DNA from 2 places in the Caulobacter sp. 10L414 genome. Region 1 is predicted to be linked to the other one. Evidence: predicted binding sites of a transcription regulator. Region 1 holds the regulator's gene; the other holds the start of a gene.

Region 1 (14,761 bases):
CGGCGAACGCCGCGACGGCAGGCTGTTCGACCTGGAGCTCTGAGGCGCGCCGGCTGCGGGCCCCTCCGGCCCTTTGGGTCACCTCCCCCAGAGGGGGGAGGTTCCTCGCCCCCGTGCCAAGGAGGGCCGCCCGATCAAGCCGCCGCGATGATGGCCAGGAAGTCCTTGGCCTTCAGCGAGGCGCCGCCGACCAGGGCGCCGCCGACTTCGGGCGTGGCCAGGATCTCGGCGGCGTTGTCGGGCTTCACCGAGCCGCCATAGAGAATCGGCACGGTCGCGCCGTGGTCGCCGAAGCGCTCGACCAGCACGGCGCGGATGGCCGCGTGGATGGCGCCGATGTCGGCGATGGTGGGGGTCAGGCCCGTGCCGATGGCCCAGACGGGCTCATAGGCGACGGCGAAGGCCTGGCCGGCCAGTTCGTCGGGCAAGGAGTTGCGGGCCTGGCCGGTGACGATGGGCTCGGCCTGGCCGGCTTCGCGCTGGGCCAGCGTCTCGCCAAGGCAGATCACCGGCTCCAGCCCGGCGGCCAGCGCGGCCAGAACCTTGGCCGACACTTCCTCGCAGGTCTCGTCGTAGCTGCCGCGGCGCTCGGAGTGGCCGAGAATCACCAGGGTCGCGCCGGCGTCAGCCAGCATGGGGGCCGAGATGTCGCCGGTGTAGGCCCCTTGCGGCGCCGCATGGCAGTCCTGGCCGCCGACGATCACCGACTCGCCCGAGAGCGCCTCGGACATGCGGTGCAGCAAGGTGGCGGGCGGACAGATGGCGACACGCGCCGCGGGCGGGGATTGCGCCACCGCGGCGGCCACGGCTCTGGCCTCGTCCAGCGAGGCCTCAAGGCCGAACATCTTCCAGTTCCCGGCGATCAACGGCCGGGGCGTCGTAAGAGAAACGGTCATGAGGTTGGCTTTGGGGACGCGCTCCCTTGGTAAGTCAAGTCCGCTTCGGCTTGCTCACGCACCTTGGCCTCTACTATACCCGCTTGCTCGCATCGGATGCGTCGCCCCAAGGCGGTCGCTCACGCGCACGCAATTGGGCGGAATCGAAGAAGGTAGTCACACACGTCATGCTCGCCGGCTTTCGCTCTTTCGCCAAATCGCCCTTCGCGATCGTCCTCTTCGGCCTGCTGATCGTCAGCTTCGCCGTTTTCGGGATCAGCGACGTCTTCAAGCAGCCCAGCAGCAGCAAGGTGATCGTCGTCGGCTCGCGCTCGGTCACGCCCGACGACTTCAAGGCGCGCTTCGACAACTATCGCAACCAGCTGCAACAGCAGGGCCAGAGCCTGACGCCGGACGAAGCCGTCCAGCGCGGCGTCGACCGCGGCATGCTGCAGGAACTGGCGCTGCAGGAATCGATGGCCGAGCTGATCAGGAAGATGGGCGTGCGCCCGTCCGAAGCCCTGGTCGGCGAAGTGCTGCACAAGCAACTGAGCCAGCTGCCGCCCGGCACCCGCCCGTTCGACCCGGTGACCGGCAAGTTCGACAAGCAGATGTACCAGGCCCTGCTGGCGCAGAACAACCTGACCCCGGCCACCTACGAGGCCTCGCTGCGCGACGAGATCGCCCAGTCGCAGTTCTACGCCAGCGTCGCCAACGGCCTGCGCACCCCGCGCATCTATTCGGCGCTGCAGGCGGTGTACGGCTATGAGAGCCGCGACCTGTCGGCCTTCGCCATCAACCCGACCAGCGTCGCCCAGCCGGCCGCGCCGACCGACGCCCAGCTGCAGGCGTTCATGACCGAGAACGCCGCCCGCCTGACCCTGCCCGAGACCCGCGTCCTGTCGGTCGTGCGCTTCAGCGCCAAGGCCCTGGAGCCCTCGGTCAGCGTCGACCCGGCCGAGGTGCAGAAGACCTTCGACTTCCGCAAGGACACCCTGGCCCAGCCGGAAACCCGCTCGCTGGTGCAGATCGTGGCGCCCGACGCCAAGGCCGCCGCCGCCATCGCCGAGCGCCTGCGCAAGGGCGAGGCCCCGGCCGACGTGGCCAAGGCCTACGGCAAGCAGCCGGTGATGATCCTCGACAAGCCCAAGACCGCCCTGCCCGACCGCAAGGTGGCCGACGCCGCCTTCGGCCTCGGCGAAGGCCAGGTCAGCGCGCCGATCGCCGGCGAACTGGGCCAGTCGGTCATCAAGGTGCTGAAGATCACCGCCGCCAAGGCCGCTTCGCTGGAAGCCGCCCGCCCGCAGATCGAGGCCGACCTGCGCGTGCAGGCCGCCCAGTCCAAGGCCTATGACCAGACCCAGACCTTCCAGGACGCCCGCGACGCCGGCGCCAACGTCGTCGACGCCGCCGGCAAGGCCGGCGCCCTGGTCGTCACGACCGCCCCGCTGACCGCCCAGGGCACGGACCTCGGCGGGCAACCCGCGGCGGGCCTGACCCCGGACGTGCTTAAGGCCGCCTTCGCGCTGCCCGCAGGCGGCGAGAGCGACCTGATCGAAGCCGGCAAGGGTGAGTACTTCGCCGTCCGCGTCGAGAAGGTGAACAAGGCCGCCCTGCCCCCGCTGGCCGAGGTCAAGCAGCCGCTGACCCAGCAGTGGATGATCAACGAGCTGGTCAAGCGCCTGAAGGCCAAGGCCGACGAACTGGCCGCCCGCGTCCGCAAGGGCGAATCGATGGAAGCCGTCGCCGCCTCGGCCAACGCCAAGGTCATCAAGGTCGCGGGCCTGTCGCGCGAGAACGCCCAGCAGCACCAGGCCCTGGGCCGCGACCTGCTGGTCGCCTCGTTCGACGCCAAGCCCGGCCAGGTCTTCGCCGCCCGCGCCCCGCAGGTCGGCTACGTGGTCGGCCGCATCGACGCCATCCGTCCGGGCGACACCAACGAGATCGCCCGCGCCGCTGAGGGCATGCGTCCGCAGACCAGCATGGCCTACATGCGCGACATCGGTCAGGCCGGCCGCGCGGCCGCCCGCGACAAGCTGAAGCCGCAGCTGAACCTGAACCTGGCCCGCCAGGCCATCGGCGTCGACACCGCGGCCCTGGCCCAGGCGGAGAAGGACGGCGCGGCCAAGGGCGGCGCCGCCAAGAAGGCCTCGGCTCAATGAGCCTGGAGCCTGGCTTCGACGCCTTCGCGGCCGGCTATGACGCCGGCCTGCCGCAGCTGGTCTGGACGCGCCTGATCGACGACCTGGAGACCCCGGTCTCGGCCTATCTGAAGATCGGCCACGGCCGTCCCTACGCCTTCCTGTTCGAGAGCGTCGAGGGCGGCGCCTGGCGCGGCCGCTACTCCATCGTGGCCATGAAGCCGGACGTCGTCTGGCGCTGCCGCGGCGACAAGGCCGAGATCGCCCGTGGCGACGACATCGCCGCCGGCAGGTTCGCCTCGCTGGAAGGCGGCGCCCTGGACAGCCTGCGCGACCTGATCGCCCAGTCGAAGATGGAACTGCCGGCCGGCCTGCCGCCGATGGCGGCGGGCATCTTCGGCGCGCTCGGCTACGACACCGTGCGCCTGGTCGAGAAGCTGCCGGACATCAATCCGGACGCCCTGGGCCTGCCCGACGGCATCATGACGCGGCCCTCGATCGTGGCCGTGTTCGACGCTATCGCCCAGGAGATCGTCCTGACAACGACGGCGCGCCCGACGCCCGGCGTGTCGGCCAAGGACGCCTATGCGGCCGCCCGCGAGCGCATCGAGACGGTGATGGCCGACCTGCGCCGTCCGCTGGCCCACGACGCGCCCCGCAGCCCGCAGGGGCCGATGGAGTTCAGCACCCCGGTCAGCCGCGAGGACTATCGGGAAGTCGTCGAGAAGGCCAAGGAGTACATCCGGGCCGGCGACATCTTCCAGGTGGTGCCCAGCCACCGCTTCCGCGCCCCCTTCGGCCTGGACGCCTTCGCCCTCTATCGCTCGCTGCGCCGCACCAACCCCTCGCCGTTCCTGTTCTTCCTCGACATGGACGGCTTCAACCTGGTGGGCTCCAGCCCCGAGATCCTGGTGCGCCTGCGCGACGGCAAGATCACCATCCGCCCCATCGCCGGCACCCGTCCGCGCGGCGCCACGCCCGAAGAAGACCTGGCGCTGGAGAAGGAGCTGCTGGCCGATCCCAAGGAGCGGTCCGAGCACCTGATGCTGCTGGATCTGGGCCGCAACGACGTGGGCCGCGTGGCCATGCTGGGCCAGTCAGGCTCCAACAAGGCGCCCCAGCCGGGCAAGCACGCCAACGTGCGCGTGACCGACAGCTTCACGATCGAGCGCTACAGCCACGTGATGCACATCGTCTCGAACGTCGAGGGCGACGCGCCCACGAACGTCGATCCGGTCGACGTGCTGATGGCCGCCCTGCCCGCCGGCACGCTGTCGGGCGCGCCCAAGGTGCGGGCGATGGAGATCATCGACGAGCTGGAAGTCGAGAAGCGCGGCATCGGCTATGCCGGCGCGGTGGGGTACATCGGCGCCGACGGCTCGGTGGACACCTGCATCGTGCTGCGCACGGCCCTGGTCAAGGACGGCATGATGTACGTCCAGGCCGGCGGCGGCGTGGTGGCCGACAGCGACCCGGACGCCGAGTACGACGAGACCCTGCACAAGTCCCGCGCCCTCAAGCGCGCCGCCGAGGAAGCCTGGCGCTTCGCCTGATCGGCGGCTTTTGCGGAAGAAAGGAAGGGGCGGCCCATCGGCCGCCCCTTCTGCGTTTCAGTGCCCGGTGTGCGGCCGCGCCGCGCCTTCGAGACCCGCGACATCGGTCAGGCCGTGACCGAGCGCCATCGGCTTGCCGTCGGGGCCGCGGTCAGCGATGCGGACCATCTCCATCATGCCTTTGTCCTCGTGGTTGAGGATGTGGCAGTGCAGGACGAAGTCGCCGATGTAGCGGGCGTAGTGGCTGCGCGTGGTCACCACCACGTCGTGCTCGACGAACAGGGTGTCCTTGAAAACGCCCGTGAGGCCGAAATATTCCGAGTTAGGGTCCTTGGTCAGGTCGACGCCGGCCCGGCTGACCACCGTCTCCACCTCGAACGGATTGACGTGGATGTGGAACGGGTGGCCGACCTTGGGATCGCCTTCCTTGACCGACAGCGTCCAGCGGTCGGTGTCGCCCAGCACCAGGGTGCGCGAGAAGTCGTTGGGATCGAACCGCCTGACGGTGGCGTCCGTGCGGCCGAGGCCGGGACCTGGACCGTTGCCTGGCGTCGTCGACGGCGCCCGCAGCGAGAACACCAGCGGCTGCTCCTTGTCGATCGTGTCGGCCAGCAGGCTGCGATGGGGCGAGAAGGCCTCCAGCGACAGGTCCCTGTCCAGGCCCTCGACGATCGACTGCTTGAGGGCGGCGTCCTCGATCTCCAGCCCCTTGGCCGCGCTGACCAGCAGTTGCTTGACCGCGTCGGCCGGCGGCAGGACCGGCGCGGCGCCGGGGGCGACCTCGACCAGGAACAGCAGCTGGCGACGCTCGGCGCTGCCCTCCACGCCCGACTGGTCGACCTTGATCAGTTCGTCGATGACGCAGTAGGCGCCCGGCTCCTTGAAGTCGACCAGCAGGTCGCTGCGATAGCCCGGCTGCAGGAAGGTGGCCTTGCGCTCCAGCACCTTCTGCCGGGTCAGGCCGTCGGCGGCGATCTCGAACTGCGAGACGGCCTCGCTGGAGGGCGCGCATTCCCTGGCGATCAGGGCGTCCTGCGACAGGGCGCCGGCCTTGCGCAGGGCCTCCAGCGGCCCCGTGCCGATCCGCTTGCGGATCGAGACCTTCACGGTGTCGGAAACCCCGCCGTGGATGAAGCGCCAACGTTCGGGCACGCCGGCCACCGCCTTCTGCTCAAGCGCCTCGACCGTGGCGCCGTTGACGGTGGTGAACCGGCCCGAGTTGGACCAGTTGGAGCCGCCGATGAAGTCGTAGCTGTCGAGCACGCCGGTGTCGCCGGCGTCGCAGTACCAGTTCTTCCGCGCCGTTCCCTCGACCGTGCGGGCCTTCACCTTGCCCTCGCCGTCGCGACAAACGTACTGGATCTGCTGCAGCACGAAAATGTGGTCGGGCGACTTGGCCAGCAGCACGTCGACGTCGCCCGGCACCAGCTTGCGCACCGGGGCCGCGCCCTCGTCGTCGATGCGCGGCAGGCGCTCGCCCTTGATCACCAGGGCCCCGGCCAGGCCGCTGGACACCTGGATCGCCGTCGAGCCGTGGACGTGGGGGTGGTACCAGAAGGTGCCCGCCGGATGATCGCCGGGGATGTTGTATTCGTACTCGTAGGTGAAGTCGCGATTGGGCGGCAGCTGGCGCAGCACGTTGTCGCTGATGCCCGCCGGGCTGACCCACAGGCCGTGGCTGTGCAGGTTGGTGGTGTTGAAGCAGTGCGGCTCGTTGATGTCCTGCGGATGGCCGGGGCACTTGTCCTCGGGCGGCAGCAGGTTGCGGATCTTGACCCGCACGGTCTGGCCCGGGCGCGAGACCAGGGCCGGCGCCACGTAGAGCTGGTCGGGCTTGGCCGGATGCAGCCGGTCCTGATAGGCGCGCAGCTCGACGGTGTCGTAGGCGCCCTCGTACTTGCCCTTGCCCAGTTCCTTGCCGCTGTTGGGATTCCAGATCCGCGACTTCAGCAGGAGGATGTCGAGATCGGCCCGCACTTCGTCGCCCTTGGGCGGCGGGGCCGGCACGGCGCCGAACAGCCTCAGCGGCGCGCTCGGGGCGGCCTCGCCGGGCGCGACGGTGGTGAGGATGGGCGGATCGGAAACCGGCGCCTGCTGCGCCAGGGCCGCCCCCGCGGCCAGGGTCAGGGCGAGCGCGGCTCCCCCCAGGAGTTGCAGTCGTCGCATGGATGCCCCCGTGCGTTTGAAAAACGCCGGAGGGTGAGAGCGTCGCCAGAGTCGTTCAAGTTGAATTCACAACCCTAGGAACTCATTTTGGGGCGGCGAGGCAGATCAGTCGCCCAGGCGCTCCTTGGGCAGATGCTGGGTCGTCAGCGGCGGGGCCAGCACCATGACCGTCGCGAAGCTGACAGCGGCCACGGCGGCGAAGGCGGCCGCCAGCAGCACCGGTAGCATCTTCTGGCGCCGGCGCGGCGCGCGCAGCAGCGCACGGGCGTAGGCGATGGCGGCGGTGTCGATGGCGGAATCAGCGACGGACATACGGGAAATTTCGCCTCTTCCCGCTGCGGTGGCAACGGATCGGCGACGCGGCGCTTCGCCGCTGGTCGCTTTCGCAGAAAAACTCTTTCCGTAAAGGGATGACGCGCCGCCCCCGACCGGACTAGAAGCGAGGCTCGAAAGGCGGCGTCATGATCCTGGTCATCGATAACTACGACAGCTTCACCTACAACCTCGTTCATTACCTGAACGAGCTGGGGGCCGAGACGGTCGTCCATCGCAACGACGACCTGACGGTGCAGGAGGCCCTGGGGCTGAAGCCGCAGGCCGTGCTGCTGTCGCCAGGCCCGAAAGCCCCCGACCAAGCCGGCATCTGCCTGCCGCTGCTGCGCGGCGCTCCCGACGACCTGGCGATCCTGGGCGTGTGCCTTGGCCACCAGGCCATTGGGCAGGCCTACGGCGGCGAGGTGATCCGGGCCAAGGAGGTCATGCACGGCAAGACCAGCCCGATCCGCCACGCCAACAAGGGCATCTTCAAGGACCTGCCCGACCCGTTCACCGCCACGCGCTATCACAGCCTGGCCGTGCGCCGCGAGAACCTGCCGGCCGAGCTGGAAGTCACCGCCTGGACCGCCGACGGCGAGATCATGGGCGTGCAGCACAAGACCCGCCCCGTCCACGGCGTGCAGTTCCACCCCGAATCCATCGCCACCGAGGGCGGCCACCAGCTGTTGGCCAACTTCCTCGACCTGGCCGGCGTGCGCCGCGACGCCCAGATCTGGGTCTAGGGCGGGGCTGAAAACATGTCAGACGCTTTCAAGCCGCTGCTGGCCAAGCTGGCCGACGGCCAGACCCTTTCCGAAGACGACGCCGAAGTCTTCTTCAGCGCCTGCCTGCGCGGCGAGCCGACCCCGGCCCAGGTGGCCGCGGCGGTGACCGCCATGCGCCTGCGCGGCGAAACCGTGGGCGAGATCGCCGCCTGCGCCCGCGCCATGCGCCGCGCGGCCGTGCACCTGGAGCATCCGTACGACGTGGTCGACGTCTGCGGCACCGGCGGCGATGGCCTGCACACCCTGAACATCTCCACCGCCGTGGGATTCGTCGCCGCCGGCGGCGGGCTGAAGGTGGCCAAGCACGGCAACCGCGCGGTGACCTCCAAGTCGGGCACCGCCGACGTCCTGGCGGCCCTTGGGGTCAATATCGACGCCAATCTCGCCCAGCAGCGCGCCGCGCTGGACAGCGCCGGCATCTGCTTCCTGTTCGCCCAGTCGCACCACGGCGCGATGAAGCACGTGGCGCCGATCCGCCAGCAGCTGGGTTTCCGCACCATCTTCAACCTGCTCGGCCCGCTGACCAATCCGGCCGGCGCCAAGCGTCAGGTCGTGGGCGTTTCGGCCCCGCGCTTCGTCGAGCCGATCGCCCGCGCCCTGGGAGCCCTGGGCGCCGAACGCGCCTGGTCGGTGCACGGCGGCGGCATGGACGAGCTGACCATCACCGGCGAGACCGAGGTGGCCGAATGGCGCGAAGGGGCGATGCGCCTCTTCACCATCACGCCCGAGGCCGTGGGCCTGCAGCGCGCCTCGCTCGCCGAGATCACCGGCGGCGATCCCGCCTTCAACGCCGCGGCCCTGACCCGCCTGCTCGACGGCGAGACCGGCGCCTATCGCGAGATCGTGCTGCTCAACGCCGCCGCCGCCTTCCTGGTGGCCGACAAGGTCGAGACCCTGCGCGAGGGCGTGGAACTGGCCGGCGCCGTGCTCGACGACGGCCGCGCCAAGGCCGCCCTCGCCGGCCTGGTGGCCGCCACCAATTCCGAAGTTCAGCCCGCATGACCGACATTCTCGCCAAGATCGCCGACTACAAGCGCGAGGACGTCGCCGGCCGGAAGGCCGTGCGCTCGCAGGCCGACGTCGAAGCCGCCGCCAAGACCGCTTCGGCGCCGCGCGGCTTCAAGGCGGCTCTGGAGGCCAAGCACGCGCCGGGCAAGCTCTCCCTGATCGCCGAGATCAAGAAAGCCTCGCCTTCGAAGGGCCTGATCCGCGCCGACTTCGATCCACCAGCGCTCGCCAAGGCCTATGAGGACGGCGGCGCAGCCTGTCTCTCCGTGCTGACGGACGGCCCCAGCTTCCAGGGCGCCGACGACTACCTCGTGGCCGCCCGGGCGGCGACCGCCCTGCCCTGCATCCGCAAGGACTTCCTGGTCGATCCCTGGCAGGTGGCCGAGAGCCGCGCCCTGGGCGCCGACGCCATACTGGTGATCCTGGCGATGATCGACGACACGCTGGCCGGCGAGCTGATGGCCGAGGCGCAGCGCCTTGGCATGGACGCCCTGGTCGAGGTGCACGACGAGGCCGAGACCGAGCGCGCCGGGAAGCTGGGCGCCACGCTGTTCGGCGTCAACAACCGCGACCTCAAGAGCTTCGTCGTCGACCTGACGGTGACCGAGCGGCTGTCGAAGCTCGCGCCGCAGGGCTCGCTGCTGGTCACCGAAAGCGGCCTCTTCACCCACGCCGACGTCGTGCGGATGGAAGCGACCGGCGCCAAGGCCATGCTGGTGGGCGAAAGCCTGATGCGCCAGGCCGACGTGACCGCCGCGACGCGCGAGCTGATCGGGTAACGGCCTTCGCCATTCCTGGCGATCCAGCAGCCGAACATCCCTGCCATCGCGGAGAAAGCAGAATCGGTCGTTCCAGCGGCTGTAGAATCGGCGCCCGGGCGCCGGGAATCGGCGCTTGGCCGGGCATTTTCCCGCGACCATGACCGGCTGGGCGGCGCGCGACCCAGGCGAAATCCGCACCCTGGGACGCGTTCGCGGCGGGCTCCAGCGCCTGAAGAGCGCTCGGCATACCGACTTAAAATCAGCGACTTAGCCGGCAATAGCTGACATCGGTCTCGATCACGATTTCAAAGAACGCCGATCGCTGCAATTCACTTGACCTTAACCAAGAACACCTAGAGAACATTCGAAAGGTTTGCGGTTTGTTCCGCGACGACTTGCGAGGCCGTCATGCTCACCCGCAAGCAGCACGAGCTGCTGATGTTCATCCACGAACGGATCAAGGAGACCGGCGTCTCCCCCTCCTTCGACGAGATGAAGGAGGCCCTGGACCTGGCGTCGAAGTCGGGCATCCACCGGCTGATCACGGCGCTGGAAGAGCGCGGCTTCATCCGTCGCCTGGCTCACCGGGCCCGGGCGCTGGAGGTGGTCAAGCTGCCGCAGCAGGCCACCACGGCCGCTCCGCCCAAGGGCCGCGGCGCGTTCCGTCCGCAGGTGCTGGAAGGCGGCGGCCCGGCGCCGTCGGCGCCCGCCCCGCTTCCGCCGGTTTCCGACACCAGCCGCGAGCTGCCGATCCTGGGCCGCATCGCCGCCGGCACGCCGATCGACGCCATCCAGCACGAGCGCGACCGCCTGCCGGTGCCCGAGACCATGCTGGGCGGCGGCGAACACTACGTCCTCGAGGTGCAGGGCGACTCGATGATCGAGGCCGGCATCCTGGACGGCGACTACGTGATCATCCGCAAGGGCGACACCGCCAACAGCGGCGAGATCGTCGTAGCTTTGGTGGGCGAGGAAGCCACGCTCAAGCGCCTGCGCAAGAAGGGCGGCTCGATCGCACTGGAAGCTGCCAATCCCAAGTACGAGACCCGCATCTTCGGCCCCGATCAGGTCGAGGTGCAGGGCAAGCTGGTGGGCCTGATCCGCCGCTACCACTGACGCGGGCCACCGGCCGGCAAGATGCGCGGGGCGCGGGTGTCGAGGGACGCCCGCGCCCTTCTTGCGTCTGGCGCGGGCCTCAAGGCCGTGGCTAGGTCGAACGCGACCTGAACGCATATTTGTCTGAGTTAATCGAAGCTGCTACTCCAGGCCCAAGGCCTTGCGGCGCGCTGTTCATGACGCGCCGCCCCATCGGTCGATCGGAGGAGCAACCATGTCCCACGCGCCCATCGCGTCCCTCAGCGCGGCGCTCTGCCTTGCGCTCGGCCTGAACGCCTCCGCCCAGCCGATCAACCAGCGGTTCAGCGCCGATCCCTCGTCGCACGTGTTCGGCGACAAGGTCTATGTCTACGCCACCGACGACGCCTCGAATTCGGGCAAGTACTGGGACTCGACGTCCTGGAGGCTCTACAGCTCCAGCGACCTGAAGACCTGGAGCGACGACGGCGCGTTCCTCGACGTGACCGTGTTCAAGTGGGCCAGACCCGACGCCAAGGCCTGGGCGCCGGGCGCGGTCGAGCGCGGCGGCAAGTACTACTTCTTCGCCCCGGTCGGCGGCGACAAGATCGGGGTGGCCGTGGCCGACCGGCCGCAGGGTCCGTTCAAGGACGCCATCGGCGCGCCGCTGGTCGACAAGGCCCGCGACGCCAACGCCGGCGACGAGCCGATCGACCCGCAGGTGCTGATCGACGACGACGGCCAAGCCTACATGCTGTTCGGCACCCGCGTGCCCAAGATCGTCCGGCTGGGCGCCGACATGGCCTCGCTGGCCGGGCCGATCGAAAACCTCGTGGTCACCGGCTATCCGGCCGACGACCCGAAGAAGAAGTACGGCGAGGCGCCGTTCCTGCATAAGCGCGACGGCCTCTATTATTTCAGCTTCTCGACCGGCTGGCCGGGCCAGATCGTCTATGCGACCGCCAGGTCGCCGATGGGGCCGTACGCCTATCGCGGGGTGATCCTCGACTACCTGCCGATCTCGACCAACCACCAGGCCATCATCGAGCGCGACGGCCGGTGGTGGTTCTTCTATCACGACAAGCTGCTGTCCGGCGGCGGCGACCATCGACGCTCGATCACCCTGGCGCCGCTGAGCTATGGCCCGGACGGATCAATCCTGCCGATCAAACGGCCGCCCGTTCCCTAGAACGGATCGACGTTCACCCGACCCCCGTCCCCAAAATCCGTCTTTCCCCGCGAAGGCGGGGATCCAAGCGGAGTCTGCGGATCGCTCACGGCCGCGCCTTCTCCCGAAACGCAGCTTGGATCCCCGCCTTCGCGGGGATGCTCGGTGAAAAGGAACGAAGTTGCTGAATTTCGATACGCCCTAGAGGATCAGATCCTTGGCCGCCGCCTCGAAGCGGCTCCAGGCGGCCGCGGCCAGGGCCGCGCCGGTGCTGGCGCGGCGAACGCCCAGGCCCGGCAGGTCGGCGACCTTCATGTCGGGTCCCCACAGCAGCACGTTGACCGGCTTGGGAGCGACGGCCGCGACGATGGCGGCGATGTCGTCATATCGCGTCACGCCCGGCGCATAGAGGCAGTCGGCGCCGGCTTCGGAATAGGCCACGAGGCGCTCGATGGTCGGCGCCAGGTCGTCGCGGCCGATCAGGAAACCCTCGGTGCGGCCCACCAGCATGACGTCCTGGCCCGAGGCGTCGATGGCCGCACGGGCGGCCGCCAGGCGCTGCACGGCGGTGTCGATGGGATAAAGGTCCGTCCCCACCCGATCCTCGATGGAAAGGCCGGCGATCCCGGTCTCGATGGCGCGGACGACATTGGCGGCCACGCCCTCGGCCGTGTCGGCGAAACCGGCCTCGAAGTCGGCGTTGACCGGCAGGTCGGTGGCGGCGACCAGCAGGGCCAGATGCTCGATCACCTCGTCTACGCTGACCTGCCCGTCGGCGCGGCCCCAGGACCAGGCCATGCCGGCGCTGGTCGAGGCCAGGGCGGCGAAGCCCAGCTTCTGCAGGCGCACGGCGCCGCCGGCGTCCCACGGGTTGGGCAGCACGAAGAAGCCGTCCTGATGCAGGGCGCGAAAGGCGGCGCGGCGGGCGGCGAAGGTGGCGTTGGTCATAGGTCCTGGCTCTCCAAGCGAGTCGTCGCCGGCAGATAGCCGCGGCGGCGCGGCATCATCCGCCCGGTTCTTGCGCATTCGTGTCAGCAGCCTGCGTCCAGGGACGCCTGCCGCGGCCGGGCGCGGTCCACACGATCCACCAGCCGTCGCGCCTGCGCCAGAGTTCGGCCGCGCCGCCGACGGCGAAATCCTCGGCCGCCAGCACGACGGCCTCGCGGCAGGCGGTCGGCAGGACGGCGGGCCTGGCGCCCCGCAGCACGACCACCTCCGCGCCCGAGCACAGGCGCTGCAGGGCGTCGAAGTCGGGCGCGCGGCGGGTCCAGGACAGGCTGACGGCGACCGGCGCGCCCTGCCCAGGCCGGCACGAAGCGCGGTCGCAGGTAAAGCCGCCGCCGTCGACGGACGCCAGGCCGCGCCGGCGGGCCCAGAGTTCGGCGCCGAACCGGCGGGCGTCCGGACGCAGCAGCACCGCCTGCCCGCCCCGGCGCGCGACGGCCGTGGTTCCGTCGGCGGCGATCCACAGATCGGGCGGCGCCGGACGCGGCCACAGGGCCACCGCCAGGAACAGCGGAACGCCCAGCCAGCGCAGCCTTCCCTTCCAGAGGCACAGCAGCATGACGCCCAGGAACGACAGCGCCAGGGTGAAGCCCGGCGCGCTGGCCACGGTCTGCTGGGCGCCGTGGGCGCTGGCGAACCAGCGGGCGACGGCGGTCATGGCCTCGATGCCCCAGCCGGCCACGGTCAGGAACGGTCCGCCCAGGCCCATCGGCTCCAGCGCCGCGCCCACAGCCAGGAACGGCATGATGACGAAGGACGACAGCGGCGAGACCACCAGGTTGGCCGGCAGGCCCCAGATGGCCACGCGGTTGAAGTGCTGCATGGCGAAGGGACCGGTGGCCAGGCCCGCCACGAAGCTGGCGCCGACGCTGATCGCCAGCCAGGCCAGGGCGGCCTGCGCAAAACGGATCGGCCAGGGCACCGAGATTTCGCGCGGCTGGCGGGGCCAGGCTTCCGCGAGGGCGACCAGGGCGGCGGTGGCGGAGAACGACATCTGGAAGCCGGCCGCGCCCGCCTGCTCGGGCTGGGCCACGAGAATGATCAGCGCCGCCAGCGCCAGGCCGTGCAGGCTGACGGCCTGGCGATCGGCGAGAATGGCCAGGAACGCCACGCCCGCCGTGATCGCCGCGCGCAGGGCCGGCGGCGGGGCGCCGGAGATCACCAGATAGGCCCCGACGGCGGCGAGGCCGGCCAGGGCGGCGATCTTCTTGCCCGGAAAGCGCAGGGCCGCCCACGGCCAGGCGGCCACGAGAAGGCGCACGGCCGCGAACACGAAGCCGCCGACAATGGCCATGTGCAGGCCGGAGATGGACAGGATGTGCGCCAGGCCCGAGGCGCGCATGGCCTCGGTCTGCTCAGGCGTGACCCAGGCCTCGTGGCCGGTGACCATGGCCGCGGCGATGCCGCCGCTTTCGGGCCCCAGGCGCTGGACGATGCGCGAGGCCAGGCTCCAGCGCATGGCGTTGACCGCCATGGCCAGCCGCAGCCGCCAGGGCGGCGGATCCAGCCTCGTCTCCTGGATCTCACCCACCGTGAAGCCCACCCCGCCGACGCCGTTGAACCAGGCGTCGCGGGCGAAGTCGTGGGATCCGGGCGCGGCCGGCGACGGCGGCGCCGACAGCATGGCGCGCTGGCGCAGGCCCGATCCCGGCGGCGGCGGCGCCTGCCCCTCGGGCAGGCTGACCCGGATGCGCGCCGGAGTGACGCCCGGCGCCAGGCGCGAGATCGACACCGGCGCGACCAGCAGGCGGGGTCCCGCCGCGCCGGGCGAGACCACGTCGACGACGAATCCGTCGACCACGCGAACGCCTCGCTCCACCGGCATGACCGGCCCGGCGACCCGGTCGCAGCGGATCTTGCCGGCCAGCGCGCCGGCGGCGGCGAAGGCCAGCAGGGTCAAGGGAACGACC
Region 2 (14,761 bases), on a different contig from region 1:
CGCACAAGGTCCCGATCGGCAGGCCCTCGGCCGTCTTCAGCAGGGCGCCGGCGTAGAACCGCAGGTGCGGGGCCCCGGTGACCAGCGGATTGCAGTCGAAGCGGTGATCCCGGGTGGCGTCGGGCACCAGCAGGAAATCGTCTTCGAGGATCGCCTTGGCACAGAACGAGCTTTCCAGCGGCGTCTCGCGGACGCCCAGCCCGACCTCGGCCTTGAAGAACTGCCGCTCGCCGTCGATCAAATTGACCACGGCGATGGGCGTTTCGCAGATCTCCGCGGCCAGGGCGGCGATTTCGTCGAACGCGGCTTCGCGCGGCGTGTCGAGAATGTCGTAACGGCGGAGCGCCGCGAGGCGGCGGGCCTCGCGTTCCGACGTGTCGGCGGCGTTCATGCTGGTTGCGGCCCCCCGATCCCCGCAGCATCGTTTCGCCGGGCAATGAAAACCGGCGCGGTCCCTTAGACGCTTGGCGCGTCCAAGGGTTCCACGCAAGTACGGTGAAGCTGATTCAGCCCCAGCCTTCCGACACGCCGGCGCGGCGGGCCATGGGGGTGACGGCGGTCGGCTTCTGCGAAGGCTGCGGCTGGTCGGCCGGCTTGCCGTAGAGCCAGCCCTGGGCGAAATCGACGCCGGCCTTGCGGACCACGTCCTCGACCTCGGCGGTCTCGACCATCTCGGCGACGGTGCGGACATTGAGGTCGCGGCACAGCTCGACCAGGCGGCGGACCATGGCTCCGTCGCGGCTGTTGCCGGCCAGTTCGCGCACGTAGCGGCCGTCGATCTTGACGATGTCCAGCGTCAGTTCCTGCAGGTAGGCGAACGAGGCCGCGCCCGCGCCGAAATCGTCCAGGCAGACCAGCGAGCCCAGGCCGCGCAGGGCCTGGATGTGGCGGTTGGCGCGAGGCAGGTCGTCGATGGCGCTGGTCTCGGTGACCTCGAAGATCAGCTTGCCCTTGGCGGCCGGGGTCTGGGCCAGCAGGCGGCCGATGTGGTCGACGAAGGTCTCGCTGACGATGGTGCGGCCCGAGACGTTGACGGCCAGGCGGACGTTGCCGGCGCGGTCCGAGGCGATCCGGCGCACCGCCTGCTCGGCGATGGCGTGGTCCAGCTCCTCGATGATGTCGAACTCCTCGGCCATGCGGATCAGGGCGAAGGGGCTGGCGCCGTCCTCGAAGCGCACCAGCGCCTCGTGGTGATGGGCCTGGCCGGTCGAGAGGTCGACCACGGGCTGGTAGGCCAGGGTGAAGCGGCGCTGGCTGACGGCCGCGCCCAGGGCGCCGGCGCGGGCCAGGGTGCGCTTTACGGATCGGTTCATCGCCTCCGACAGGGTCATCGGCGGGGTGTCCTTGAGGCCTTCGCGCAGGAAGTCGTCGAGGGCGTAGCGCAGGGCCCGCAGGCCGCGCGAGGAGGCCCCGCCGTCCAGCGGCACCACGTGGGCGCTGGCGTCGAGCGTGGCGATCTTGGTCAGGCGGGCGGCCAGGGCCTCGGGCCGGTCGTCCTTGGCCCGCAGCAGGGCGAAGCGCTCGGGCGAGACCTGGGTGGCCATGGCGCCGGCGTGGGATTCGGCGCGGACGGCGCCGGCGATCTTCATGTCCAGCGCGTGGGCCTCGGTCGGGGCCAGGCCGTCGCGCAGGGCGGCCAGGCCGGCGAACTCGACCATGGCCAGTTCGAGCTCCAGGCCGGTGACCCGCGCGGCCTCGAACAGGCCCTTGGCGATCTCCTCGAAATTCTCGCGCGGACGCAGGCCCGTAGCGTCCAGGCCGCCGGCGGGCGGACGGGCCGCGGTGATCGCGATCGAGGTACGTCCGAAATTGTCGGGCAGGGCGCGCAGAGTGACTCCGACGAAGCGTTCCGGCTCACCGGCGACGCGGACGGTGACCGGTCCCCGGCGCTGGCCTTCGTCGAGAGCGTAGAGCGCCGCGTCCATCAACGGACGGTCGGCGGGGGTGAACAGGTCGCGCCAGACGCGGCCCATCAGGGAGGTTTCGGTCTTGCCCATGATCTTCTGCGCCGCGCCCAGGGCGAGGCTGACGCGATCCCCCTCGAGTTCGAGCAGGAGATCGGCGCTGGCGAAGGCCAGGCCCAGCAGGCGGCGTGGATCGATCGACAAAGGACAGAGCTCCCCAGAGGGGGCCATCCTGGCCCGCCTTAGCTTAAGGAGCCGTGCATGGGGCGCGGCGAGCGGGGTGCGACGGCTCGCCACAGCGGCGGTCGGACGGGCTGAAAAGAACATCTTGCGAACATAGAACAAAATGTGTACGCATTAATCATTCCACAGGCGGTGGGCGTAGCGGCGCCCGAACTTCCGGCCCGGCGGCCGGAATCATGGAATAAGGCGATCAACCAATGACCAGTCAGGCGGCTTTGAAACTCGTGGGCAAGGAAGAAGGCGACAAGGCGCGGGCGCTAGAAGCGGCTCTGGCGCAGATCGATCGGGCCTTCGGCAAGGGCTCGGTGATGAAGCTCGGCGAAAAGGGCAAGGTCGAGATCGAAGCGGTCTCCACCGGCTCGCTGGGCCTCGATATCGCGCTCGGCATCGGCGGCCTGCCCAAGGGCCGGGTGATCGAGGTCTACGGGCCGGAAAGCTCGGGCAAGACGACCCTGGCCCTGCACGCGGTGGCCGAGGTTCAGAAGGCCGGCGGCACCGCCGCCTTCGTCGACGCCGAGCACGCGCTGGATCCGTCCTACGCCCACAAGCTGGGCGTCAATCTCGACAGCCTGCTGGTGGCCCAGCCCGACAACGGCGAACAGGCGCTGGAGATCACCGACACCCTGGTGCGCTCGGGCGCGGTCGACATCGTCATCGTCGACTCGGTGGCCGCCCTGACCCCGAAGGCCGAAATCGAAGGCGAGATGGGCGACAGCCTGCCTGGCCTCCAGGCCCGCCTGATGAGCCAGGCGCTGCGCAAGCTGACCGGCTCGATCAACAAGGCCAACACCATCGTCCTGTTCATCAACCAGATCCGTCACAAGATCGGCGTGATGTACGGCAGCCCGGAAACCACCACGGGTGGCAACGCCCTGAAGTTCTACGCCTCGGTGCGCCTGGACATCCGCCGCACCGGCTCGGTCAAGAACCGTGACGAGATCATCGGCAACAACGTCCGCGTCAAGGTGGTCAAGAACAAGGTGGCCCCGCCGTTCCGCGAGGTCGAGTTCGACATCATGTACGGCGAGGGCATCTCCAAGCTGGGCGAGATCATCGACCTGGGCGTCAAGGCTGGGATCATCGACAAGGCCGGCTCCTGGTTCTCCTACAACAGCCAGCGCATCGGTCAGGGCCGCGACAACGTCCGCGAGTTCCTCAAGAACAACAAGGACCTGGCCAACGAGATCGAAACCGCGGTGCGTCGCGCCTCGCAGAAGATCGAGGAAGAGCTGCTGGTCGGCGGTCCTGAAGAGGGCGAGGAAGACTAAGCCATTCGGCGCGCGCCTGCGCCGAACTTCGCGGCCGCCGCCCCGCCGAGGGCGACCCCGCCTTATTGCCCACGGCGGAACGACACCGCCGTCGACGGCCGCGAGCCCCGGACGCCTGGACCCCATGCCAGGCGTCCGATTTCGTTTGTCCTCTCCCGTGTAACGGGGGAGGTGGCGCGGCGCGAAGCGCCGTGACGGAGGGGGCGGACGACAGGCGCCGCTCCAAGATCCTCCCCCTTTGGGGGAGGTGGCCCGAAGGGCCGGAGGGGGGCCGTTTTCAGCTTCCGAGGCGCTGGAAGGCTGATCAGCGGCCAGGCCGCCATCGCACCGCGCCCCCAGAACTGCCGCCGCTTACCGCAGAGGCTCCTGCCTGCCAGGGCCCGTCGCCCTCAGCCGCCGATGTCGGTCCACGGCCGCTGCACGCAGACCGGCTTGCCGTCGATCACCGCCACCCGAGCCGAGCCGGGCGGGGCATAGAAGGCCTGCGTTCCGCCGACGGCGACGGCCAGGGCGATCGGGCCGCTGAAGTCGCAGACCGGGGCCTCGCGGCGTCCGGCCGCCTGGGCGTAGACGCGGTGGGTGCATTCCATGTGCCCGGCGCGCCGCTGGATGACGGCCTCGTCGAAGGCGAAGGTCATCGGCTTGCGCGACCCGACCGCAAAGGCCGCCGGGGCGAGGGTCGGGCAGGGCGTTCCCGCCAGGCTCCAATAGGCTTCGGCGACGGCGGCGGCCTGGCGCTGCTTGACCAGGGTGAAACCGGTCAGGGGCGCGATGACGATCAGGGCCACGACCGCGAACAGGATCCATATGGTGCGCCGCGCGCGGCCCTCGGTCAGCAAGGGCGTGCTGACGGGGCGGCCCTGCGCCGTGGTGTCGGTGGTGGTGTTCATGGCGTCCCTCTCGGCCGAAGGTTAGCCGTCGTCCTTCCAGACGGGCAAGGCGGCGACGGGGGCGTTCCGTTCCCCAGATCGCGACGTGGCCGTCCGCTCGCCCGTCACTGCCGGACCAGCGGCCGGGGCGAGCGGCCAGGCGTCACGAGCGCCGCGCCAGCCGGCCATTCCGAGGTTGGATTTCCACAAAGCTTGAAACCGCGCTATGCAGCGCCGACTTCCGGTGTCCGCCGGACCTTTCGAGATTCCCGAGACGACGATGCCTAGCCTCAACGAGATCCGCAGCACCTTCCTCGACTACTTCGGCAAGGCCGACCACGCCGTCACGCCGTCGGCGCCGCTGGTGCCGCAGAACGATCCGACCCTGCTGTTCGTCAACGCGGGCATGGTGCCGTTCAAGAACGTCTTCACCGGCGCCGAGACGCCCGCGCACCCGCGCGCGGCCAGCTCGCAGAAGTGCGTCCGCGCCGGCGGCAAGCACAACGACCTGGACAACGTCGGCTACACCGCCCGCCACCACACCTTCTTCGAGATGCTCGGCAACTTCTCGTTCGGCGACTACTTCAAGGAACAGGCGATCCACCACGCCTGGACCCTGCTGACCGGCGAGTTCAAGCTGCCCAAGGAAAAGCTGCTGGTCACGGTGTACCACACCGACGACGAGGCGGCCGATCTCTGGAAGAAGATCGCCGGCCTGTCCGACGACAAGATCATCCGCATCCCCACCAGCGACAACTTCTGGTCCATGGGCGACACCGGCCCCTGCGGCCCGTGCTCGGAAATCTTCTACGACCACGGCGAAGGCATCTTCGGCGGCCCTCCGGGCAGCCCCGATGAGGACGGCGACCGTTTCATCGAGATCTGGAACCTGGTGTTCATGCAGTTCGAGCAGATCGCCGGCGGCGAGCGCCTGGCGCTGCCCAAGCCCTCGATCGACACGGGCATGGGCCTGGAGCGCATCGCCGCCGTCCTGCAGGGCGTGCACGACAACTACGACATCGACCTGTTCAAGGCGCTGATCGCCGCCTCGGTCGAGCTGACCGGCGTCAAGGCCGAAGGCGCCCAGGCGCCCTCGCACCGCGTGATCGCCGACCACCTGCGTTCGTCGTCGTTCCTGCTGGCCGACGGCGTCACCCCGTCGAACGAAGGCCGCGGCTACGTGCTGCGCCGGATCATGCGCCGGGCCATGCGCCACGCCTACCTGCTGGGCGCGAGCGAGCCCCTGATGCACCGCCTGGCCCCGACCCTGGTGGCCGAGATGGGCCAGGCCTATCCGGAGCTGCGCCGCGCCGAAGCCTCGATCGTCGAGACCCTGCGCCAGGAAGAAGAGCGCTTCCGCACCACGCTGGGCCGCGGCATGGGCCTGCTCGACGAAGCCACCGCCAATCTGTCGACCGGCGACGTGCTGGACGGCGAGACCGCCTTCAAGCTGTACGACACCTACGGCTTCCCGCTCGACCTGACCCAGGACGCCGTGCGCGCCAAGGGCCTGACCGTCGACACCGACGGCTTCGACGCGGCCATGCAGAAGCAGCGCGAGATGGCGCGCGCCAACTGGGCCGGTTCGGGCCAGCAGGGCGCGGCGGCCGCCTGGTTCTCGATCAAGGAAAAGGCCGGCGCCACCGACTTCGTCGGCTATGAGGCCACCGAGACCACGGGCGTCGTGAAGGCCATCGTCGCCGATGGCGCCGAGGTCGAGGCCGCTTCGGCCGGCCAGACCGTCGACGTGCTGCTCGACCGCACCAGCTTCTACGCCGAAAGCGGCGGCCAGGCCGGCGACACCGGCGTGATCGAGGCCAATGGCGCCGAGAGCCGCGTGCTCGACACCCAGAAGCAGGCCGGCGAACTGCACGTGCACCGCGTCGAGCTGGCCGGTCCGCTGAAGGTCGGCGACCAGGTCGTGGCCTCGGTCGACGCCGAGCGCCGCCACACCACCCGCTCCAACCACTCGGCCGCGCACCTGGTGCACGCCGCCCTGCACCATGTGCTGGGCCCGCACGTCGCCCAGAAGGGCCAGATGGTCGACGGCGAGCGCATGCGCTTCGACTTCAGCCACGGCGGTCCGCTGAGCGCCGACGAGATCGAGCGCATCGAGGCCGAAGTGAACGCGGTCATCCGCCAGAACGTGGCGGCCCGCACCGAGGAAATGGCTCCTGAAGCCGCCATCGAGGCCGGCGCCGTGGCGCTGTTCGGCGAGAAGTACGGCGACAGCGTGCGCGTGCTTACCCTGGGCGACAGCCTCACCGACGCGGGCAAGGCCTATTCGGTCGAACTGTGCGGCGGCACCCACGTGGCCCGCACCGGCGACATCGCCCTGTTCAAGATCGTCTCCGAGCAGGGCGTGGCCGCCGGCGTGCGCCGCATCGAGGCCCTGACCGGCGAGGCGGCCCGCCGTTTCCTGCTCGACCAGGCCGGCGTCGCCAAGGCCCTGGCCGACCAGTTCAAGACCCCGGTCGCCGAGGTCCTGTCGCGCGTCGACGCCCTGGTGGCCGAGCGCAAGAAGCTGGAGAAGGAACTGGCCGAGGCCAAGAAGCAGCTGGCCCTGGGTGGCGGCGGCGGCGCGGCCTCCGGTCCGGAAGACGTGAACGGCACCGCCCTGATCGCCCGCGTCCTCGACGGCGTCGGCGGCAAGGAACTGCGCGGCGTCGCCGAGGAGTTCAAGAAGCAGCTGACCTCGGGCGTCGTGGCCCTGGTCGGCACGACCGACGGCAAGGCCGCCGTCACCGTGGCCGTGACCGCTGATCTCGTCGGCAAGTTCAGCGCCGCGGACCTGGCCAAGGCCGCCGTGATCGCCATGGGCGGCCAGGGCGCGGGCGGCAAGCCCGACTTCGCCCAGGGCGGCGCTCCCGACGCCACCAAGGCCGACGACGGCCTGGCGGCGATCAAGGCCGTTCTGGCCGGCTGATACGGATGATGGGCGATCTTCCCTCTCTCTTGGAGAGAGGGAGGGGCCCGCCGCCGCAGGTGGCGGGAGGGGGAGAGGTTACAGCCAGGGCTGGAAGGCCCTCGGTCTTCTTGGCGCGCGCCGCCTTCGCCGGATCGACAGCCAATCTACGGCCGTCCCCCAGATCCGTCCTTCCCCGCGAAGGCGGGGACCCAGGCGGAGCCTGCAGGTCACTCGTTGCCGCGCCTCCTCCTGAAACGCAGCTTGGATCCCCGCCTTCGCGGGGACGCTCGGAGAAAAGCGGCCGGCGCCACGGAATGTCGATCCGGCCGGGGGCCTCGCCTAGTTCGGAAAGGGTGAAACCTCTCACCCTCCCGACGATTTGCGGCGGGCCCCTCCCTCTCTCAAAGAGAGAGGGATTTGTTAGGGATCCAGCTGAACCTGCCCCTCGCCCAACTGCAGCCAGTCGGTGAAGGGCCGGTGGTAATAGAGGTCGAAGACCTCGGCCTGCAGCTTGAAGGGCAGGCTGCTTTCGCTGTTCCACAGCATCACGACGCCGGTCTTTTTGGCCGGATCGAACATCATGGTGGCGCGATAGCCGTCGACGGCGCCGCTGTGGCCGGCCAGGCGGTGGCCCTGGTAGCCGAAGCTGCGCATGGCCAGGCCGTAGCCCGGCTTTTCCAGCGTGCGGCCCAGCGGCGAGTTGCCGTAGGGGCGGCCGGTGTTGACGCGCGGTCGCTGGATCTCCTCCAGGACGCCCTCGGGCAGCACGGCGGGGGCCAGGCCCATCTGGGCCTGCATCCAGCGCGCCAGGTCGACGATGTTGGAGTTCACGCCGGCGGCGGCGGGGGTCAGGTAGTAGGCCTCGGCCAGGGTCAGGCGACGGCCGTAGCGGGTGGGGCGGGCCCAGTGCCGGGCGTCGCTCAGCTCGCTCATGCCGATGGTGGCGCTGGTCATGCCCAGCGGCACGAACAGGCGCTGGCGAGCCTCTTCGGCATAGGGGCGATGGGTGGTGGTCTCGACCACCTCGCGGATCGTGTCGAAGGCGACGTTCTGGTAGGTGTGGCAGGTGGCCGGAGGGCACTGGGGCGGCACCTCGCCCAGGGCCTGGCGGATCATCTTGGGCGAGCGGCCGCCCTCCAGCCAGCCGTCATAGGCGTTGCGCGGCAGGCCCGTGCGCTGCGAGAGCAACTGCTCGATGGTCAGGGTGCGTTGCGCGTCGGCCGGCAGGCGCAGGCTGGTGTCGAAGCGCCCCAGCGGGTCGGACAGCGAGAAGACCCCGTCCTGGGCCAGACGCGCGCTGAGCGAACCAGCCACGGTCTTGGACAGCGAGGCCCAGCGGAACACGGTGTCGGCGCCGACCGTCTCGCCGTCGTCCGGCGCGGTGCGGCCATAGCCTTTCACGAACGACAGCCGGCCGTCCTCGACCACGGCGATCGCCAGCCCGGTCATCGAGCGGTCGCGCATCATCGCCCCGATGCGTGCGTCGAGAGCGCGATAGTCGATCTCGCCGCGCCAGTCCTGGGGCTTGAGCGGAAGCGCCACCGGCGTGGCGGCCGCGGCGATGGTCTGCTCGGTCTTGGAGACGCGTGCGCAGCGCGAGAGGGTGAGGGCGGCGGCGCCCAGGGCCGCCACGGCGGCTGCGGCCGCGGCGATCTTCCAGCCGCGGCCCCGGCCGCGCCGGAAGGTGAACCGCGAGGTCTTGATGAACTTGGTCAGGCGTCTTTACCGGTCGAAGCGGCGACACGGGCCGCCGTCGGGGGTCGCGTCGCATGATTACTGAGGGGCTGTCCTACGCGTTTGGCGCGGCGTGACAAACCCCTTAGGCCGCCAACCGGGGCGATTCCGAGGCCCTGGCCGAAGAGTCAGCGGCCATGCCCCCGGACCTGCGCGGTCGCCGCCGCGTAACGGCCGGGCGAGACGCCGAACGAGCGCTGGAACAGCGTGACGAAGCTGCTGGCCGAGGTGAAGCCCAGGTCCTGGGCGGCCTGCTTGACCGACTGGCCGGCCTCGAGGCGCGCGGCCGCCTCGGTCATCCGCAGTTGCTGGCGCCAGGTGGTGAAGCCCATGCCCGTCTCGGCCCTGAAGGTGCGGGTGAAGGTGCGCCGGCTCATGCCCGCCACCTGGGCCCAGGCGTCGATGTCGCGGTCGTCGGCGGGGGCGATCCGCAGGGCGTCGCAGATCCGGCGCACGCGCGGATCGCGGGGCAGGCGCGGACCGGCATAGGCCGAGGCCGGAGCGCGGTCGATCTCGCCCAGCATCAGGCGGACGATCTGGCCCTCGCGCCCGGCTTGGTCATAGGCCGGGTCGAAGGTCAGGAACTCCTCGACCAGGGCGTGGAGGAAGGGCGTCACGTCGATGACCTTCAGGTCGCGCGGCTGGGGATCGGCCTTGGGCGTGACATAGAGGGCGTTGTAGGCGGCGGGGCCGCGGCAGCTGACCTCATGGGTCAGGCCCGGGGGGATCCACACCCCGCGCCCCGGCGGCAGCAGGATGGCCGAACCGCCGGCCCGCACGGCGGCCACGCCTTCCAGCCGATAGGAGAACTGGGCGCGGTCGTGCACGTGCGGCGGATCGTAATAGCCCTTGGCCTGGCGGCCGTGCAGCCCGACCACGGGCCGGATCGGCGGATGGTCGGCGCTGCTCTTGTCGAAAGGCGGTTCGGGGGTTTCGGTGGGCAAGGGGCTCCGGTCCCAGGTGTTCCAGATCGTCTGGTTGAGCCACAACCGCAGCGGTTCGTCAGTTCGCATACGGGCCGTTTTGTTTTCGGATCGGGCCAACCGTCGCCCGCTTCGTTGCGACTAACTCTCAATAACGCTACTCGCACCGCCACGTAAACAGTCGGGCTGGACGAAGGAGCGGGCGTGAGGGCGGCGCAGGGCAGGTGGACAGGCTTGGGGCGGACGGCGGACGTCCTCGCCCGGATCGCGATCGCCATGTTCGGCGGCTACGCGGCGATGGCCGCCTGCACCATGCTGCTGGCCCGCGTGCTGCCGGGAGAGGCGCTGGACCGCACCCTGTGGTCGACCATCCTGTCGTTCGGGATCTATGCGGCCCTGGTGGTCTGGACCTTCGCGGCCCGCAGCGCCCTGCACGCGGGCCTGGTGACGCTGGCCGTCGGCGTCGTCGCCGGCCTGGGCGCGGCGTGGGCGGCATGAAGGGCGCCGGACCCAAGCCCCAGGGCTTCCGCCAGTCGCAGGCCGGGCTGCACACCTGGACCGGGCTGCTGGTCGGCTGGATCCTTTATCTGATCTTCCTCAACGGCGCGGTCAGCTATTGGCGCGAGGAGATCACCCGCTGGTCGCGGCCCGAGATCGGGGCCGCGCGCGACGTCGAGACGGTCGCGCGCGGCGCGGTCGCCCACCTGCAGGCCACCGCCCCAAAGGCGGCGAGCTGGTCGATCAGCCTGCCCGAGGAGCGCGCCAGCGGCGCGATGGCCACCTTCCGCGAGAAGGGCCGGCCGGCCCCGCGGCGAGGCGTGGATCCCAACGCCGTGACCATCGGCCCTGACGGCCAGGTCGCCCAGCCGCGCGACACCGAAGGCGGCGACGTCTTCCACCGGCTGCACTTCGACCTGCGCTATGTGCCGGTGATCTGGGGACGTTGGGTGGCGGGATTCTGCGCCATGTTCATGCTGGTGGCGATCGTCAGCGGCGTGATCACCCACAAGAAGATCTTCGCCGACTTCTTCACCTTCCGTCCGGGCAAGGGCCAGCGCAGCTGGCTGGACGGCCACAACGCCCTGGCGGTGCTGGCCCTGCCGTTCCACGCCATGATCACCTACACCGGGCTGGTCACCCTGATGGTGCTGTACGTGCCCTGGGGCGTGGCGGCCAACTATCCCAGCAAGACGGCGTACTACGCCCAGAGCATCACCCGCGCCAAGCCGGTGAAGCCCTCGGGCGAGGCCGCGCCCCTGGTCGATATCGGCGCCGTGCTGGCGTCCGCCGAACGGGCCTGGGACGGCGGTCATGCGGGCCTGATCCGCATCGACGCCCCCAACGACGCGGCCGCGAGGATCACGCTCACCCGCCGGGCCAGCGACACCCTGGTCGACGGCCGCTGGGAGATCGTCTTCGACGGCGTGACCGGCAAGATCCGCTCGCAGGTCGAGCCGACGTCGAGGGGGATGATCGCCAGGGGCGGCATGATCGGCCTGCACGCCGGACGCTTCGCGCCGATGACCCTGCGCTGGCTGTTCTTCCTGTCGGGCCTGGCCGGCACGGCGATGGTGGCCACGGGCCTGGTCCTGTGGATCGCCAAGCGTCGCCAGAAGCTGGCCGATCCGGACCGCCCGCACTTCGGCTTCCGCCTGGTCGAACGCCTGAACGTCGGCACGATCGCCGGCCTGCCCGCGGCCATGGCCGTCTTCCTGTGGGCCAACCGCCTGCTGCCGACGACCCTGGCCGGGCGCGCCGACTGGGAAGTGCATGCGATGTTCATCGCCTGGGGCGGACTGCTGCTGCACGGCTTCGTCCGGCCGCCGCGCCGGGGCTGGATCGAGCAGCTGTCGCTGACCGCGGCGCTGCTGGCGGGGCTGCCGGTGTTCAATCTGGTCGCCACCCAGCGCGGGGTCCTCGCCAGCCTGCAGGCCGGCGACACGGCCATGGCGGTCATGGACCTGACCCTGCTGGCCCTGGGCGCGGCCTTCGCGGCGATGGCGCTGGGCGTCGTCCGCCACAAGCCGGGCGCCCCCAAGGCGAGGAAGGCGAAGGCCGTCGCGCCGCCGCCGGTCCAGCCCGTCGTCGTCCGCGAGCCGGCAGAGGCCGAGGCGTGACCCTGCTGGCCTTCCTGCTTTGCCTGGCCGGGTTCCTGGCCCTGTCGCTGGCCATGCCCCGCCATCACGCGGCCCTGGTCGGCGGACCTCTGACCAGGCAACGGCGCCGGGTCCTCGAGATCGCCGGCTGGCTGGGCCTCGCGCTCGGCCTGGCCGCCTCGCTGGTCGCCTGGGGCCTGGCCTGGGGCGCGATCGGCTGGCTGGGCCTGCTGACCGCGGCGGCCGCCCCGGTGCTGCTGGTCCAGACCTGGTGGCCGCGCGCCAAGCCCTGATCCCGCCTTTCCGCCGGCCGTGCGCCGGCGCTCTCCGCATCATCCGAACCCGAAGGAAGACCCGTCTTGTCCGCTATCCACCGTCCCGCCCGCCGCGCAGCCCTGCTGGCCGGCGTCGCCGTCCTTTCGCTGGCCGGCGTCGCCCACGCCGAGGGCCAGGCCGTCCAGGACGAGACCGCCGTCGACGCCGTGCTGGTGACCGGCCGCACCGAGGGTTACCAGGTCAAGGGCACCAACACCGCCACCAAGCTGCCGCTGACCCTGCGCGAGACGCCCCAGTCGCTGACCGTCTTCACCCGCCAGCGGATCGAGGACTTCAACCTGATCACGGTGGCCGAGGTCTTCGCCCAGACCCCGGGCGTCAACGTCCAGCAGTACGATTCCAACCGCGTGCTGTTCAACGCGCGCGGCTTTGCGATTACCAACTTCCAGTTCGACGGCGTGCCCACCCAGTACACCACCGGCGCCGGCGGCAATTCGGTGCTGAGCGACACCTCGATCTACGAGCGCATCGAGGTGGTGCGCGGCGCAACGGGCCTGGTCACCGGCGCGGGCGATCCGTCGGCGACGATCAACATGGTGCGCAAGCGGCCGACCGAGGACTTCCGCGCCAGCACCAGCCTGTCGGCCGGTTCGTGGGACTATCGGCGCGGCGAGCTCGACCTGTCGGGGCCGCTGCTGAAGAGCGGCAAGGTGCGCGGCCGGCTGGTCGGCGCCTATACCGATCGCGAGTCGTACGTGCGGTTCCAGCACGACACCTCGCCCAGCCTGTACGGCGTGGTCGAGGCCGACCTGACCGACAGGACCCGCCTGCGCGTCGGCGCCGACTACCTGCGCACCGACTCCAAGGGCGGGGCCTGGAGCGCCGCGCCGATCTTCTTCCGCGACGGGTCGGTCGCCGAGATGCCGCGCTCCTACAGCGCCGCGGCCAAGTGGAACCGCTGGGAGCGCGACAGCCGCAACCTGTTCGCCGTGCTCGAGCACGAGTTCGGCGCGGGCTGGGTGGGGCGCCTGGCCTACAACAACCGCGCCACCGACACCGAGAGCCTGCTGCTGGCCGGCTCCAATAGCGGCGGCTTCGCCGACAAGACCACGGGCCTTGGCCTGACCATCTCCGACACCTATTCGGTCAGCGAGACACGCGAAGAGTCGGTCGACGCCTACGCCTCGGGCCCGTTCCAGATGTTCGGCCGCCAGCATGAGCTGGTCATGGGCGCCAACTTCTTCGAGCGCGACCTGGCCACCATCAACGCCGGCATCACCAGCCGCCCCTACAGCCTGACGGCCTTCTCAAGCATCTACACCTGGGACGGCGAGATCGGCCGGCCGGTGACCTACAACACCGGCAGGCCGCGCAGCATCGTCTCGACCAGCGAGGCGGGTCTCTACGCCGCCGTTCGCCTGAACCCGACCGACCGCCTGAAAGTGATCGCCGGCGCCCGCGTCAGCGACTGGAGCACCCGCACCGAGAACTACAGCACCACCACCGGCGCCCGCACCACGACGACCGGCCGCTACTCGCAGGACCGCGTCTCGCCCTATGTCGGCGTGCTCTACGACCTGTCGACCAACCTGACGGCCTTCTTCAGCTATGCCGACGTCTTCCAGCCGCAGAACCTGTTCGACGCCGACTTCAAGCAGCTGGATCCCAAGGTCGGCGGCAACTACGAGGCCGGCGTGAAGGCCGAGTTCTTCGACAAGCGGCTCTACGCCTCGGTCAACGGCTTCTACATGCAGCAGGACAACGTCGCCGAGCTGGACCCGACCGTGCCGGCCAACTCGCTGCCCGACGGCTCGTCGGCCTATCGCGCGGTGAAGGGCGTCGAGACCCGCGGCGGCGAGATCGAGGCCTCCGGCTCGATCACCCCGAACTGGAGCGTCACGGGCGGCTATACCTACACCCACAACGAAAACGCGGCGGGCGTGCGGGTCTTCACCGTCAATCCGCTGCACATGGTCAAGCTGAACTCGACCTACAAGCTGGGCAAGTGGACGCTGGGCGGCGGGATCAGCTGGCAGACGCAGGTCTATCAGAACATCAACGCCCCCAGCGGCGCCTTCACCTCGACGGGCGCGCCGGTGCTGGCCTCGCGGCGGGTGAGCCAGGACGGCTATCTCCTGGCCGACGCCCTGGTGCGCTACGCCTTCACGCCCAAGGTCAGCGTCGGCGTCAACGTCACCAACCTGTTCGACGAGAAGTACTATCGCAACGTCGGCTACTTCAACGGCGGCTACTGGGGCGAACCGCGCCGGGTGCTGTTCAACGTCCGCGCCCGGTACTGATCGGGCGTCGGGGTGGCCTGGGGCTGCGTGGGGGCGCGCCTCAGGTCACCAGCACCAGCTCGCCGCCGGGCGTGAAGACGTACTCGTAATAGAACCAAAGGTCGGTGGGGCTGCTCGCCTCGATCTTGAAGGCGGTGATCAGGCGCTGGCCGTCGGTCTTCAGGTAGATGGCCCCGTAGACGTCGACATTGGTCTTCGACAGCTTGGCGAGGTCGGCCTTGATGGTCTCGGCCAGGGCGG

Evidence for each region. The regulator LexA, encoded in region 1, represses DNA repair genes until DNA is damaged. The targets are predictions, from matches to a motif close to ATGTTCNCNANNTGTTCT.
Region 2: a site for LexA is predicted at 2,225-2,242, ahead of recA (recombinase RecA). Genes of this name have one in related genera too.

The regions. Positions count from the first base shown of each region.
Region 1 covers NZ_JBFTJR010000003.1:84,014-98,774, forward strand. Annotated here, with positions in the region: gene AC1DCG_RS01890 (GNAT family N-acetyltransferase) at 1-43, shown strand, start outside; gene tpiA (triose-phosphate isomerase) at 135-896, opposite strand; gene AC1DCG_RS01900 (peptidylprolyl isomerase) at 1,064-3,037, shown strand; gene trpE (anthranilate synthase component I) at 3,034-4,569, shown strand; gene AC1DCG_RS01910 (multicopper oxidase family protein) at 4,627-6,735, opposite strand; gene AC1DCG_RS01915 (hypothetical protein) at 6,841-7,047, opposite strand; gene AC1DCG_RS01920 (anthranilate synthase component II) at 7,197-7,793, shown strand; gene trpD (anthranilate phosphoribosyltransferase) at 7,809-8,837, shown strand; gene trpC (indole-3-glycerol phosphate synthase TrpC) at 8,834-9,622, shown strand; gene lexA (transcriptional repressor LexA) at 10,013-10,720, shown strand; gene AC1DCG_RS01940 (family 43 glycosylhydrolase) at 10,935-11,867, shown strand; gene AC1DCG_RS01945 (isocitrate lyase/PEP mutase family protein) at 12,048-12,794, opposite strand; gene AC1DCG_RS01950 (ComEC/Rec2 family competence protein) at 12,850-14,761, opposite strand, start outside.
Region 2 covers NZ_JBFTJR010000008.1:81,765-96,525, forward strand. Annotated here, with positions in the region: partial or broken gene AC1DCG_RS04735 (GAF domain-containing protein) at 1-391, opposite strand, end outside; gene AC1DCG_RS04740 (EAL domain-containing protein) at 507-2,108, opposite strand; gene recA (recombinase RecA) at 2,345-3,415, shown strand; gene AC1DCG_RS04750 (hypothetical protein) at 3,805-4,305, opposite strand; gene alaS (alanine--tRNA ligase) at 4,565-7,210, shown strand; gene AC1DCG_RS04760 (serine hydrolase domain-containing protein) at 7,613-8,824, opposite strand; gene AC1DCG_RS04765 (AraC family transcriptional regulator) at 9,055-9,939, opposite strand; gene AC1DCG_RS04770 (hypothetical protein) at 10,126-10,347, shown strand; gene AC1DCG_RS04775 (PepSY-associated TM helix domain-containing protein) at 10,344-11,966, shown strand; gene AC1DCG_RS04780 (DUF3325 domain-containing protein) at 11,963-12,238, shown strand; gene AC1DCG_RS04785 (TonB-dependent siderophore receptor) at 12,305-14,521, shown strand; gene AC1DCG_RS04790 (ComEC/Rec2 family competence protein) at 14,562-14,761, opposite strand, start outside.